3 regions of the Lysinibacillus sp. COL-1 genome follow, and region 2 is predicted to be linked to each of the others. Evidence: riboswitches for the same ligand, from Rfam matches in the RefSeq annotation. Region 2 holds a riboswitch; each other region holds the start of a gene.
What was found. A riboswitch is a leader RNA that binds a small molecule or an ion and turns the genes downstream of it on or off. The one in region 2 is predicted to bind cobalamin.

Region 1: it holds a riboswitch for cobalamin, as region 2 does, so the genes downstream of both, AC6BKE_RS18355 (hypothetical protein) here and AC6BKE_RS21485 (energy-coupling factor ABC transporter permease) in region 2, are expected to answer to the same signal.
Region 3: it holds a riboswitch for cobalamin, as region 2 does, so the genes downstream of both, AC6BKE_RS09835 (ABC transporter substrate-binding protein) here and AC6BKE_RS21485 (energy-coupling factor ABC transporter permease) in region 2, are expected to answer to the same signal.

Annotation. Positions count from the first base shown of each region.
Region 1 is NZ_JCAWSJ010000004.1:2,007,420-2,011,748, reverse strand. It holds gene AC6BKE_RS18365 (GTP-binding protein) at 1-806, shown strand, start outside; gene AC6BKE_RS18360 (hypothetical protein) at 883-1,296, shown strand; gene AC6BKE_RS18355 (hypothetical protein) at 1,311-2,033, opposite strand; cobalamin riboswitch at 2,262-2,445, opposite strand; gene AC6BKE_RS18350 (GNAT family N-acetyltransferase) at 2,767-3,204, opposite strand; gene AC6BKE_RS18345 (8-oxo-dGTP diphosphatase) at 3,449-3,922, opposite strand; gene AC6BKE_RS18340 (PH domain-containing protein) at 4,140-4,329, opposite strand, start outside.
Region 2 is NZ_JCAWSJ010000004.1:2,657,480-2,661,808, forward strand. It holds gene AC6BKE_RS21480 ((2Fe-2S) ferredoxin domain-containing protein) at 1-131, opposite strand, end outside; cobalamin riboswitch at 279-460, opposite strand; cobalamin riboswitch at 718-902, shown strand; gene AC6BKE_RS21485 (energy-coupling factor ABC transporter permease) at 1,046-1,792, shown strand; gene AC6BKE_RS21490 (energy-coupling factor ABC transporter substrate-binding protein) at 1,796-2,068, shown strand; gene cbiQ (cobalt ECF transporter T component CbiQ) at 2,075-2,848, shown strand; gene AC6BKE_RS21500 (energy-coupling factor ABC transporter ATP-binding protein) at 2,845-3,681, shown strand; gene AC6BKE_RS21505 (S8 family peptidase) at 4,054-4,329, shown strand, end outside.
Region 3 is NZ_JCAWSJ010000004.1:299,063-303,391, forward strand. It holds gene AC6BKE_RS09830 (acyl-CoA dehydrogenase family protein) at 1-1,381, shown strand, start outside; cobalamin riboswitch at 1,439-1,620, shown strand; gene AC6BKE_RS09835 (ABC transporter substrate-binding protein) at 1,766-2,737, shown strand; gene AC6BKE_RS09840 (FecCD family ABC transporter permease) at 2,734-3,735, shown strand; gene AC6BKE_RS09845 (adenosylcobinamide amidohydrolase) at 3,732-4,329, shown strand, end outside.

The sequences.
Region 1 (4,329 bases), 650 kb from region 2:
GCGTTATTCAGTTGGAGGTACTGATAGAAGTGTTAATGAAGCGTTTTTCATTAACGGTCTCCTTTGGCGAGCCCCAAATTTTATATATGGAAACCATTGTGACGACGGTGACAGGCTATGGTCATTTTGAGCCCCTCAAGCATTATGCAGAAGTTCATTTACTAATGAAGCCCAATCCGCGAGGAGTAGGTAATACATTTAGCAATGCCTGCCATGCGGATCATTTATCGGTAGGCAACCAACGCCTTGTTGAAAAGCACCTGTTTGAGCGTGATCACCATGGCTTACTCACAGGCTTCCCTCTGACAGATGTTCATTTTACACTGCTAACAGGTCGCGGACATAATGAACATACATCGGGCGGCGATTTCCGAGAAGCTAGTTTCCGTGCGCTACGTCAAGGACTTGAGCAAGCACAGAACATCCTGCTTGAACCCTATTATCGCTTTAAAATGAAGGCTTCGAACGACTTTATCGGCCGCATGATGAGCGACATACAGCAAGCTGCTGGCACATTCGATGACCCCATCTTATCCGAAACAGATGTTGTGCTAACGGGACGAGCGCCCGTCGCCACCCTAATGAGCTATAGCACAACCTTTGCGGCCTATACCAATGGTAAGGGCGCACTCACACTCCAATTTGATGGCTATGATGTGTGTCATAATGCAGAGGCAGTTATTGCACAGATTGGCTACGATAAAAATGCCGACCCAGAATACAGCTCCTCCAGCATCTTTTGTGCGAAGGGCAAAGGATATTCTGTTCCTTGGCACGAGGCACAAGCAGCCATGCATTGTCTGTAAGTAGGTGATCCTGCTCGAGCGAAGCCGTTTGCTTGCGCGGGTGTTTACTTGCTTCGAGCGAGAGTATTTACCCTGTTTGCGCGAGTATTCCTTGCTGGAGCGAGAGTATTTCATCTGTTTCCGCAAGTATTCCCCGCTCGAGCGAGAGTATTTCATCTGCTTCCGCGAGTATTCGTTGCTCGAACGAGAGTATTTCATCTCCTTCCGCGAGTATTCCCTGCTCGAACGAGAGTATTTCATCTCCTTCCGCGAGTATTCCTTGCTCGAACGAGAGTATTTCATCTCCTTCCGCGAGTATTCGCTGCTCGAACGAGAGTATTTCATCTCCTTCCGCGAGTATTCGCTGCTCGAACGAGAGTATTTCATCTCCTTCCGCGAGTATTCGCTGCTCGAACGAGAGTATTTCATCTCCTTCCGCGAGTATTCCTTGCTCGAACGAGAGTATTTACCCCCTACCCTTCAAATAAATAAAAACAAGCCCTCCGTTTGATGGAGGGCTTGAGTTTATAATGCACCTACTGCTTTCTTTGTAGGACTGTGCACAAGGTATGCAGGCTCGACAATCACGTAGTCATGCGTGTTTGTGAAATCAACTAGCACTTTACCAGGATAACTTTTTAAAATTTGCAGTTGATCAATTAATTGCAGCAATAGCTCGTGACCGTTGCCACGTGGATGCCAGTTGAAATGGTAATCATTTAATGCCTGAACCGCTTCAATAAATTGGGCATATTCCTGCTGCACAAAGGCTATTAACTTATCATGTTGAGGCGCTAAATCGTGGATATATGTTTCATAAAAACGCATCACAATCGAGCATAATACATCATTGACACGTGCTGCACTTAAAACAGGCTTTGGCTCCAGTGACAGACGGTCAAGATTGGGCTTGGCACGTGTGGAATCAATGCGTGTAATTAAATGGTATGGCTCCCCGTTAACCTCATAGACAATCGGGTTAGTCGGCATATACATCATAAAGCTATTGGTCTTCGTTTTCAGTTGATCGGTTACCGCTGCCTTCGCAAAAAGATGCCCGTCCACATCCCCATTTTGTATCCAAATAATTTCTTTATTATATAAAATTTGCTCAAAGAAGCGATCATTGCGGATCAGCTTCGTTGCTAATAATTGGTCAATCAATGATTCGACCGCCATTCTTGTTTTCGCTTTCTTGGCAACTTCTGTGCGTGGCTGCTTACAAATGGTCATATCTAAAGAAGTCATACATGCATCCCCTTTGCGTACATAATGTCAAAACAAAAAGGACTTCCTACCATTTTTGAGGAAATCCTTCGCTTATCTTCGTTCATCACCCAATGCCAAACAAACCCTAAGTATGTGTAAATGAGCCCGATTGCGAACCCCTTCATTTACTTTGGGCGTTTGACGTACCGTGACGAACAGAGCATTCTGTTTTGTCAACATGCCACCTCCTATTCCTCGTAGGTTACTGGTGTGTACTCGTAACAGGCAGGTATCCTGACTCATGGTCATTGCCACTTTTCTCCTTCCCATCATTTGACAGTGGTTGCTGAAAAGTCGCTCACATTTACAGTTGCGGGACAGTGTCGGATTCGCACCGACTTCCCTTTTAAGCAAATTGCACGCAATTTACACCTATTACTACACGCTATTCAGTTGGTAAGGAAATTTGCGAAAATTCTCTATTCCTTAGCTAATCATTGTAAAGTATTGTATGTCCAAAGTCAATTTATGCTAGAAAATACTAATTATTTCAAAATAATTCCATGTAAAATGGATGCATAGAATACTAGGTTTTCCTCATGTCACACTGAGCATCTCTTTAATTGCTTTCTGTAAAATGATAATAAAGTTATTTCTAATCAAAAAATACAAAAATTATATTATAAGAAGGCTCTTTAAAGTTGTTTAAATCTTGTTCAACTAGCCCCGTTAGTTCAACAACTTCTTGAAATCAATTCTTGTGTAGGTTTTATTATAGGTAAGAGATAGGTTCGTAACCGTGTTTGCTAATTAACTTTATCATGTTGGGATTTTCTATCGGGCCAACACTCACAAATATTTCAGAATGTCCTAAACTCTTTGCAATATTTTCTCTATACCTCATTAAGTCTGAACCTATACCATTACCACGATAATCCTCTTTTACATATAGGTCACTTAATTTAGGAAGCAAAGTACCTTTTAATTTAAGAACTCCAAAACCTAATATAAGTGCGTCTTGTTCAGCAATTACCAAATATAATTCCTTTTTTGCAAATTGCTTTAAATAATCCGTGAATAGATCTTTATTATTTCTACTATCCCATAAACCCGATAAGTCGTTTTCATTCGCTAATCTGATTATGTAGTTCATGGTTACTGCCGCTTCCCTATTCTTTAATAAATCACTATTATAAAATTTCTTCTTCAACAATATGCACCGTTCGTTAAATAAACAAAAGGACGGTCAAGCACCTTTTATTTTAGAATTTTCTCTAGCTATTCTTAATCCCTCTCTACCATTTAGATATTGAAAGTTAAACTATTTAACAAAGTGGGTAAATTTAAGCCCCATTATTTATTCTTCACATATATATGTATTGAACTGACCTCGATGTTATTGAAAAGCGACTGCTCTATTGAACGATTGCCCCCTGTCAGTCCAATAACAAGTTTTAGGTGTGACGTATAGTAACTTTCCCTTCTTTATTTTCTTCGTGGTTCCATTCAACTTGAATCTCAAATGTTCCATCTTGAAAAAATAAAGGAAATCTTCTCCGTATCGATGGCTGCATAGGAAGTTTATATGCGTTCTCTATATCTACCCAAACCGCTTTCCCCTCTGGAGCATCCTTCAAGAGTTCACCCTTGAAATCCTTTGTTATGTAATTAAATATCATATATCTATCTTTTGCGACTGGATTAACATATTCATAAAGCCCTTTATAAATAAGGTTTCTAACTTCTAACCCCGTTTCTTCTTTTACTTCTCTGATAGCACTTTCTACAATACTTTCAGGAAATTCAACTTTACCACCCGGTGGAATAAAACCTTTGAAATGGTCGTGCTGTCTATCCAGAAGTAAAACCTTCTCTTCACTTTGAATCATACACACCGTCCATATTTTATAATTAATAGAATTACTCATAATTCACTCCATCTTTTTTAAATAAATATTACCATATATGTGTCCTTCTTAGTTAAACAACTTTATTATCTCTTAACACCTTCTCTACATTATGTGCCTGTTTCGTAATCGGAACTGGAATCCCTTACACCCTTCACAAGGTATTTCCTCATCTTTATCATCCTTTCTTTGCACAACAAAAAAGCCTCGCATAAATGCGGGCTTTTAGTACCATACATTACGTCCCCAAAACATACTGCGCTAAAACACTTTGCACTTTGTAAATATTCGTCGCCTTGTTGAAGTTTTTTTGAATCGGTAACGAACTGCCTGACACCCATATTTTGAGCTCTGCATCTAAATCAAATGTCCCGGCTGTTTCTACTGAAAAATGAACGATATTTTTATAGGGGATGGAATGATATTCG
Region 2 (4,329 bases):
TGATCAAGTGCTTGCTGTTGTATTTCTTCTCGAATAGCTAGGGTAATTTCCTCCCCACCTTTGTTCATGCAGCTACTACCATTACAAATAAAGAGATGTGTTTTCATCCCCTCTAAATTCCATGTTGTCATCTTCTGTCTCCCCTCATTTGCTTTCTGGAAAAAGAAAAACCTTTACTCTAATTACGAAGAGTAAAGGTTTTGTAGAAGCCAAATAAAAACGAATAAAATAAAATACAGGTACTCGCTCTTGCTTCAACTTCTCCCTCCGAAAAGTTTGCATGCACAATCAAATAAGCAGGTTTCCTGACTTAAGCTTCATTTTACTATCGCACCTTCCCAAGTTTGCACCAGTGGCTTTGCGATTTCATCAGCTATTACAGTAGCGGGGGCTGTATTGGATTTTCACCAATTTCCCTATTATCTCGAGTTATTCGAGCACTTATCGACGTTTTATATGAAATTTATTATCTTCTTTATAGAATAGAAAACTGTCTCTATCATATCTCATTATTTTAAAATTTCAATATTTCTATAAAAATTTATGACAATTTTATCAATTTTGTGTGTAGACCGGGTATAAAAATTATAATATCTCCTTATTTATGACAATTCAGTAGTTATCAGAATCTTCTCTATTGACCTTCAATTGAAAATATTTTTTAAAAAAATATAGCATATTTATGGAAAATCATGTTACACTTTGTCGTGAAATCTCACAACTTAATGTTTTTTCGGTGTAAAATACTTATCATTTTGCTTAAAAGGGAAGCCGGTTTGAGTCCGGCGCGGTCCCGCCACTGTATTAGGGAGCTTTATAGAACATGTCACTGTCCAACGGATGGGAAGACCTATAAAGTGTTGAACTAGAGCCAGGAGACCTGCCGAAAAATATGTGATCGTTTCAGCCTACGAGGATAGGTGTGCGGCTTAGCAGATGAGAATGTTATTTGCTTTTTTAGCTATGCACTTTTCCAACAACGGAGAAGTGCTTTTTTATTTACGCACGCTACATTCTAAAAATCTATTAGTAAGGAGGAAAGCTTTTGAAATTTTCATGGTGGAAACTTAGTTATTTTTTATTGGCCTTTTTACTCGTGCCAAAACGTGCCTTTGCCATGCATATCATGGAAGGTTTTTTACCAATCGAATGGGCTATTTTTTGGTGGGTCATCTCTATCCCATTTATTATTCTAGGATTGCGCTCCATTCGCAAAACAATTGAAGAAAACCCTGAAACCAAAATGCTTTTAGGTCTTTCAGGAGCCTTTGCTTTTGTGCTGTCGGCGTTAAAAATCCCTTCGGTTACAGGTAGTTGCTCCCACCCAACTGGTGTTGGACTTGGAACGGTTTTATTCGGACCTCTCGCTATGAGTGTCATCGGAACGATTGTTTTATTATTCCAATCTTTATTATTAGCACATGGTGGGATTACCACTTTAGGAGCGAACGCCTTCTCTATGGCGATTGTAGGCCCATTTATTGCTTACTTTGTCTTTAAAGGGGCTCAAAAAATAGGGTTGTCATTTTCACTAGCTGTTTTTTTTGCTGCGATGCTTGGTGACTTAGGTACATATGTTGTGACTTCTGTACAGTTAGCATTAGCCTTCCCTTCAGAGGTTGGCGGCTTTATGGCATCGTTTACAAAGTTCGCAGGTATTTTTGCCTTAACTCAAATTCCGTTAGCGGTGAGTGAAGGAATTTTAACGGTCATTGTGATGAATTTCTTGAAAAAGTACAATGTCAGCGAATTAAAAATGTTGCGTGTTTTCTCAACAAAGGAGGCACATTAGTAGATGAAACGAAATTTATTACTATTAGCGATTGTTGTGCTGTTAGCTATCATCCCATTGTTTATACAAAAAGGTGCAGAATTTGGTGGTGCTGATGGAGAGGCAGAAGCAGCCATTGGCGAAATCAATGCAGAATATGAACCGTGGTTTGAAAGCTTATGGGAGCCACCAAGTGGTGAAATTGAAAGCTTATTATTCGTGCTACAGGCAGCTATTGGAGCTGGTTTTATTGGCTACTTCATCGGCTATATGCGCGGCAAGCATAAAGAAGGTTAACCCGTTATGTTACTCATTGATAAGTATGCGTATCTTAATAAGCTAGCGTCCGTTCATCCGCTAGAAAAAATGATATTTTCAATTGGTCTACTTCTCGTTACGCTCATCATGAGAGATGAACGACTTTCACTCATTACATTTTTTGTAATGAGTGCTTTTATCATTTTAGGTGCAAAAATTCCGCTTACCTACTATGTTAAGTTATTATTGCTACCTGGATTTTTCTTACTAACAAGTCTTGTATCCATCTTGCTGTCAATCACACCAGCAACTCATGTATTACCTGCCCATCTGTGGTCTTTTACGTGGATGAATTGGACAATTTTCATCGGAAAAGCAAGTGCCCTGTCCGCCCAACAATTGTTCTTTATTGTCCTTGGCAGTAGTAGTTGTTTATACTTTTTAATTTTGACCACATCCGTACAAGGGATTTGCTATGTGCTCCGACAATGGCGGCTGCCCTCTTTATTGGTTGAGCTTATTGAACTAACCTATCGTTTTATTTTTATATTTTTAGAAAGCATGTACAGAATACATCTTGCCCAGCAAGCGCGTCTTGGCTATCATTCTCCAATGCAATGGCTACGCTCCGTATCCATGCTTATTGTGGCGCTATTTGCTGAAATGTTTCAGCGTAGTCGTGAGCTTAATAATGCCATGCAGTCACGGGGTGGCGAAGCCGTCTACTGGCAAGAGATGGGCTCCTATAGCAAGAAAAATTGGCTAGGCATAGCGACACTATTCCTATTCCTCATTGTATATGGAGGGTACTTCTCATGACAGCATTCTATTTTGAACTAAACCGCTTGTCCTATGCCTATGCAGATGGTACGAAGGCATTGTCAGACATTACTTTACACATTCCAAAAGGAAAAAAAATTGCCATCCTTGGTCATAATGGCGCTGGAAAATCAACATTGTTTCAGCATCTTAATGGTATTTTACAACCGTCAGCTGGGACGATTGTTTTTGATGGCAACGAGCTTCAATATAGTCGAAAAGCTTTAAAGGCACTTCGCCAGCAAGTTGGCATTGTTTTTCAAGATGCGGATCATCAACTTTTTTCAGGTACTGTCAAGCAAGATATCGCATTTGGACCACTAAATCTTGGCTGGTCTACCGAAAAAATCGAAGAAAAAATAGCATGGGCTGTTGCGCAAACGGAAATAGGCGATTTACTCGAAAAACCTATTCACTTTCTAAGCGTAGGTCAGAAAAAGCGTGTGGCGATGGCAGGTGTTTTAGCGATGGAGCCCTCTGTCCTCTTATTAGATGAGCCAACAGCAGGCCTTGACAATTATTATGCTACCCAAGTTCTACAGTACCTAGGTAAATTAGAAGACGGCGAAAGAACCATTTTACTTGCTACCCATGACATTCCCCTTGCTTATGAATGGGCGGATCAAATCATTGTCATGGAGGCAGGGAATATCATTTATAACGGAGACCCGATCGAGTTGTTTTATGAAGAAGAATTGCTGCAACTTGCACATCTCGAACGTCCATGGGTTTTTGATATGTTCATGACATTACAAAAAAAGAAGCTATTGCAGGAAAACATTACACCCCCCCGCTCCAAGTATGAATTACAACAATTAATAGAACAATTGTAGACAAAAGTCATCGAGAAATTCTCTCTCGATGGCTTTATCATTTTTTATTTTCTTTCATATTCAAAAATTAGTAAACTACTACGAAATCAAAAGATTCGATTTATGTTAGCGATACGTCAAATTCGTTGCGATGTCTTTGATGGTTTGGCATGCCAAAAACATATTGGATAAACGTAAAAGAACGAAGCGTGCAATACTTGGAAGTCCATCAGCTGAATAGAGGCTTTCTACTAATTAGTTGTAAAACAAAAAACTTTAGACAATTCGAAGGAAAAAATAGTGAAAAATTTTCCTCCTTTACGAAACTTTTCTAATCTTTATCCGTATTAATAGAGTCGAGACTTAATTTATAACACCAAGGAGAGATAACAATTGAAAAGTTTGTTTAAAAAATCAGTCGCTATTGTAGCATCCGCTACACTAATGGTTCCAGCTGCTTCTGCCTTTGCTGAAGTACCTCAGCATAAAGCCAAGAATGTACTGGCAAGTAGTATGAAACAAACAGAGCAGAATGAAGAAAAATGGATGAGTAAGGATAAAATTGTTATCAAGCATTCAGGACTTGATAAAAATGTACATAAAAACATTGGCTCCAAAGTCATCCGCTCCATTCCTTCATTAGGCTATGATGTGGTACAACTGAATAAA
Region 3 (4,329 bases), 2.4 Mb from region 2:
GGGAATTGTTGGCTACGTGCACAAAGAAATTCCACAGTTAGGTCACAAAGGGAATTATGTCTATAGCTTTGCACAAGGTTATTTACTATCTCATGCAGAGCCCGGTTTTTATTGTCCCGTGACTTTGACGATGGCTACGGCTTATCTATTAGATCATTATGCTGATGAGGATGTAAAGCAGCGTTTCTTGCCACATGTTTGTGCAACAGGAGAGACGGAGCTATACGAAGGGGCAACATTTTTAACAGAACGTCAAGGAGGGTCAGACGTTGGGGCGAATGTTGTGGAGGCCAGAAAAGTAGGCAATGAGTACCGTCTCTATGGAGAAAAATACTTCGCATCCAATGCAGGTATGTGTGGCGTAGCAATGGTGTTGGCACGTTTAGAAGGCGCACAAGCAGGCTCTAAAGGGTTAACGTTATTTGCAGTTCCATGGAATAATGAAGATGGTACGGCCAATCATCTTCGTATTCGTCGATTGAAAGATAAATTAGGCGTTCGAGCAGTCCCATCGGGCGAGGTAGAGTTTGATGGTGCCCTTGCTTATATTGTAGGGGAACAAAATAAAGGGATTTATTACATGCTAGAAGCACTAAATCTTTCGAGAATTTGTAATGCAGTCGCATCGATTGGTATTATGCGTCGAGGCTTTTTAGAGGCAAAGCATTATGTGACCAATCGATATGCATTTGGCAAGCCCTTAACACAATACCCAATGATCCAGGATACATTAGGGAAGTTTGCTGCTAAGCTGCATGTGGAAGTAGCGACAGTATTTGATCTTATTCAATTATACGATAAAGTGACAAGTGGGCAGGGAACACAACAAGATCTCATTATGAATCGTTTATATATTGCCATTATGAAAAAGGAAACGGCAGAGCAAGCCGTTCATTATGCTAGTGAAGCGATTGAATTACATGGCGGTAATGGCTATATTGAAGACTTTGTGACACCACGCTTACTAAGGGATGCACAAGTATTGACGGTATGGGAGGGAACGGCAAATATTTTGGCTTTAGAACTTATTCGTTTAGTGGATAAATTCCATGCACATGAACTGTTTGTCCGTGAAATGGAGACAAGGCTAGAGAAGCTAGCGGATAGTCCACTAGTGCAAATTGTGGAAGAGCAGTTGGTAAATCTTGCGGCTACATTACAAATTTTTAGCGCTTTAGATGAAGCAACTAAAACTTTTGAAGCAAAAGATATAGCGAAAAAGATGGCCCATCTTTATGAAAGTGTTGTAGCGGTGGAATGGGCACTAAAATTTGGCGGGAAGTACGAAAAGCTAGCGGATATCTATTTAGAGCAAACGTGGTCATTGCGACAAATAGGTGCACAAATGAAAACCGTACAATATTTTTCTGAAATTGTATAATTGCCAAGGAGTCGTCTGGAATGGAGGCGACTTCTTTTATTTTCATGTATAATGAAATCAACTGAATATTATAAAGGTTCTTTACTTAAGTAAAGTGAAAAGGGAAGTCGGTGTAATTCCGATGCGGTCCCGCCACTGTAAGTGTGAGTTTTTTCAAATAATGCCACTGAAGATTTCGGGAAGGCTTGAAAAACGCAATAAGCACGAGCCAGGAGACCTGCCTTTATAGTATAGACATGACAGCCTACGAGGATAGGGTGGTGGATTTTGTATCAGTTTTTTGGTGCGATTTTGACCCCTCATCATTCGAAGATGAGGGGTCTTATTTTGATGGAGAAAATATTTCTAACCAATTGACGCACGGATCAACAAAGGAGGATTCATATGAAGAAATTTTGGAAAATAGGATTATCAGCATTTTTAGCAGTAGGTTTGTTAGCAGCATGCGGGCAAGAAGCCAAAAATGACAAGCCAGTAGCTACGGAGCAGCAAACACAGCAAGAGACTCCACAGGTGGATGAAGCAACATTCCCAATGACCATAACAGATGCCATTGGCAAGGATGTTACACTTGAAGCACCGCCTGAAAAAATTGTTTCTCTTATTCCAAGTAACACAGAGATATTATTTGAACTTGGTTTAAATGATGAAATAGTTGGGGTGACAGACAATGATGATTATCCACCAGAAGTCGCTGAAAAGGATAAAGTTGGGGGCATGGAGTACAATATTGAAAAAATTATTGCCTTAAAGCCAGATATCGTGTTTTCGCATGAATCTAGCATGTCCCTTTCAGAAGCGGCGATTGAACAGCTTGAGTCAGCAGGTTTGAAAGTATTTGTTGTAAAAAATGCACAAGACTTTAATGAAACTTACACAACGATTGAGCTGCTTGGTCGTGCAACAGGGAAATTACCAGAGGCTGAAAAAATTATTGCTAATATGAAGGAAAAAGTGGAAGATGTTCTGACAAAAGTAAAGGATGTCGAACCCAAAAAAGTGCTAGTCGAAGCATCGGATGAACCTACTATTTATACGGCGGGTAATGGCACATTTATGAATGCTATGCTGGACATGATTCATGCAGAAAACGTAGCGGCAGATGCGAAGGATTGGTATGAAATTAGTTCAGAACAAATTATTGCGAAAAACCCAGATGTCATCGTTGTGACATATCATTATGTACCAGATATTTTAACAAAAATACCACAACGTGCTGGTTTCGATACTGTTAATGCCGTGAAAAATAAGGCAATCGTTCAAGTAGATGAAAGCACAACAAGTCGTCAAGGTCCCCGTTTAGGAGAAGGTCTTGAAGAATTAGCAAAAGCTATTTATCCAGAGGTATTTAAGTGAAAAAAATAGCACTAGCCTATGTACTAACATGTACGCTTCTTGTCATTAGTATCTGGTGTGGCGTAGCGATAGGCTCAGTTCATATTCCGTTAGAAGTTTTATGGAATCAAGCAGTTGATGAAACAGCTGCTAATATCTTTTGGAAAATCCGTCTGCCACGCGTGTTGTTAGCTGGACTAGTGGGAGCTTCTTTGGCCATTGCTGGAGCAGCTTTCCAAGGGTTGTTAAAAAACCCATTGGCAGATCCATATACATTAGGCGTCTCGTCGGGGGCATCTGTTGGTGCTGTTATTACGATTTTTTTTAGTATATCTATACCGGTCGTAGGCTTGTATGCCCTACCCACTTTTAGTATGATAGGCGCAATCATCACGATGGTAGTGGTCATGAGCTTTGCTAGAATGGTAGACCGTTCATTGAAGATGGAAACGTTAATTTTAACAGGTGTTATTTTTAGCTCATTTCTAGGTTCTCTCATTTCATTAATGATCGCTTTATCTGGAGAAGAGCTACGCCAAGTAATTGGCTGGTTACTAGGTTCTGTGTCAATGCGTGGATGGCCATATGTCCAAATGATCACGCCATTTGTTATTGTTGGTTCCATTATGCTTTGGACGCAAAGACGAGAGCTAAATGTTTTGTTATATGGTGAAGAGCGCGCGAAGCATTTAGGTGTCAATGTGAAACGTAGTAAGTATTTGATTTTAGCGGGTGGCTCCATGTTAACAGGAGCTGCTGTAGCGGTTTCTGGCACAATTGGCTTTGTAGGATTAGTTGTACCGCATATGACAAGGATGATTTGGGGTTCTGACCACCGCCATTTATTGCCATTATCGTTTTTCAATGGCGCAACTTTACTCATTGTTTGCGATTTAGTAGCACGAACAATTATTGTGCCAAGAGAGCTACCTATTGGTGTTATTACGGCGTTTATTGGTGCACCTGTTTTCTCCTATATTTTTTATAAGCAACGAAGAAGTAAGGGGGTACGGGCATGATTATTGTCGAACATCTATCAGGTGGTTATGAAGATGTACCAATCGTCAAGGACATTAGTTTTACTGTGGAAAAAGGGAAAATTCTTGGTATTCTGGGACCGAATGGTAGTGGGAAATCCACATTATTAAAGGTAATGAGTGGGATATTACCAGCTACTGCTGGAACAATCACAATTGATGGACAAAATATCCTTTCTTATAATGCCCGTGCTTTGGCGCAAAAGATGGCTGTACTACCACAGCTTCATGCAAATGCTTTCTCAAACAGTGTAAGGGAGGCCATTTCACTAGGGCGCTACCCCCATCAAACAGGTTTTTTCTCAAGTTGGTCTGAACAGGATGAACAGGCTGTTCAGCATGCCATGCTGCAAACAGGTGTGAAACGCTATGAGCACACCCCGTTAGAATTTTTATCGGGTGGTGAACAACAAAGAGTATTTGTTGCCCAGGCATTAGCGCAAACAGCAGAAATTCTACTGCTGGATGAGCCAACCAATCATCTAGACATTGCACATCAACGGCAAATCTTAGATATGGTCAGGAAGGAAGCTGTGGAGTGTGGTTTAACGGTCGTTATGGTACTACATGATATGA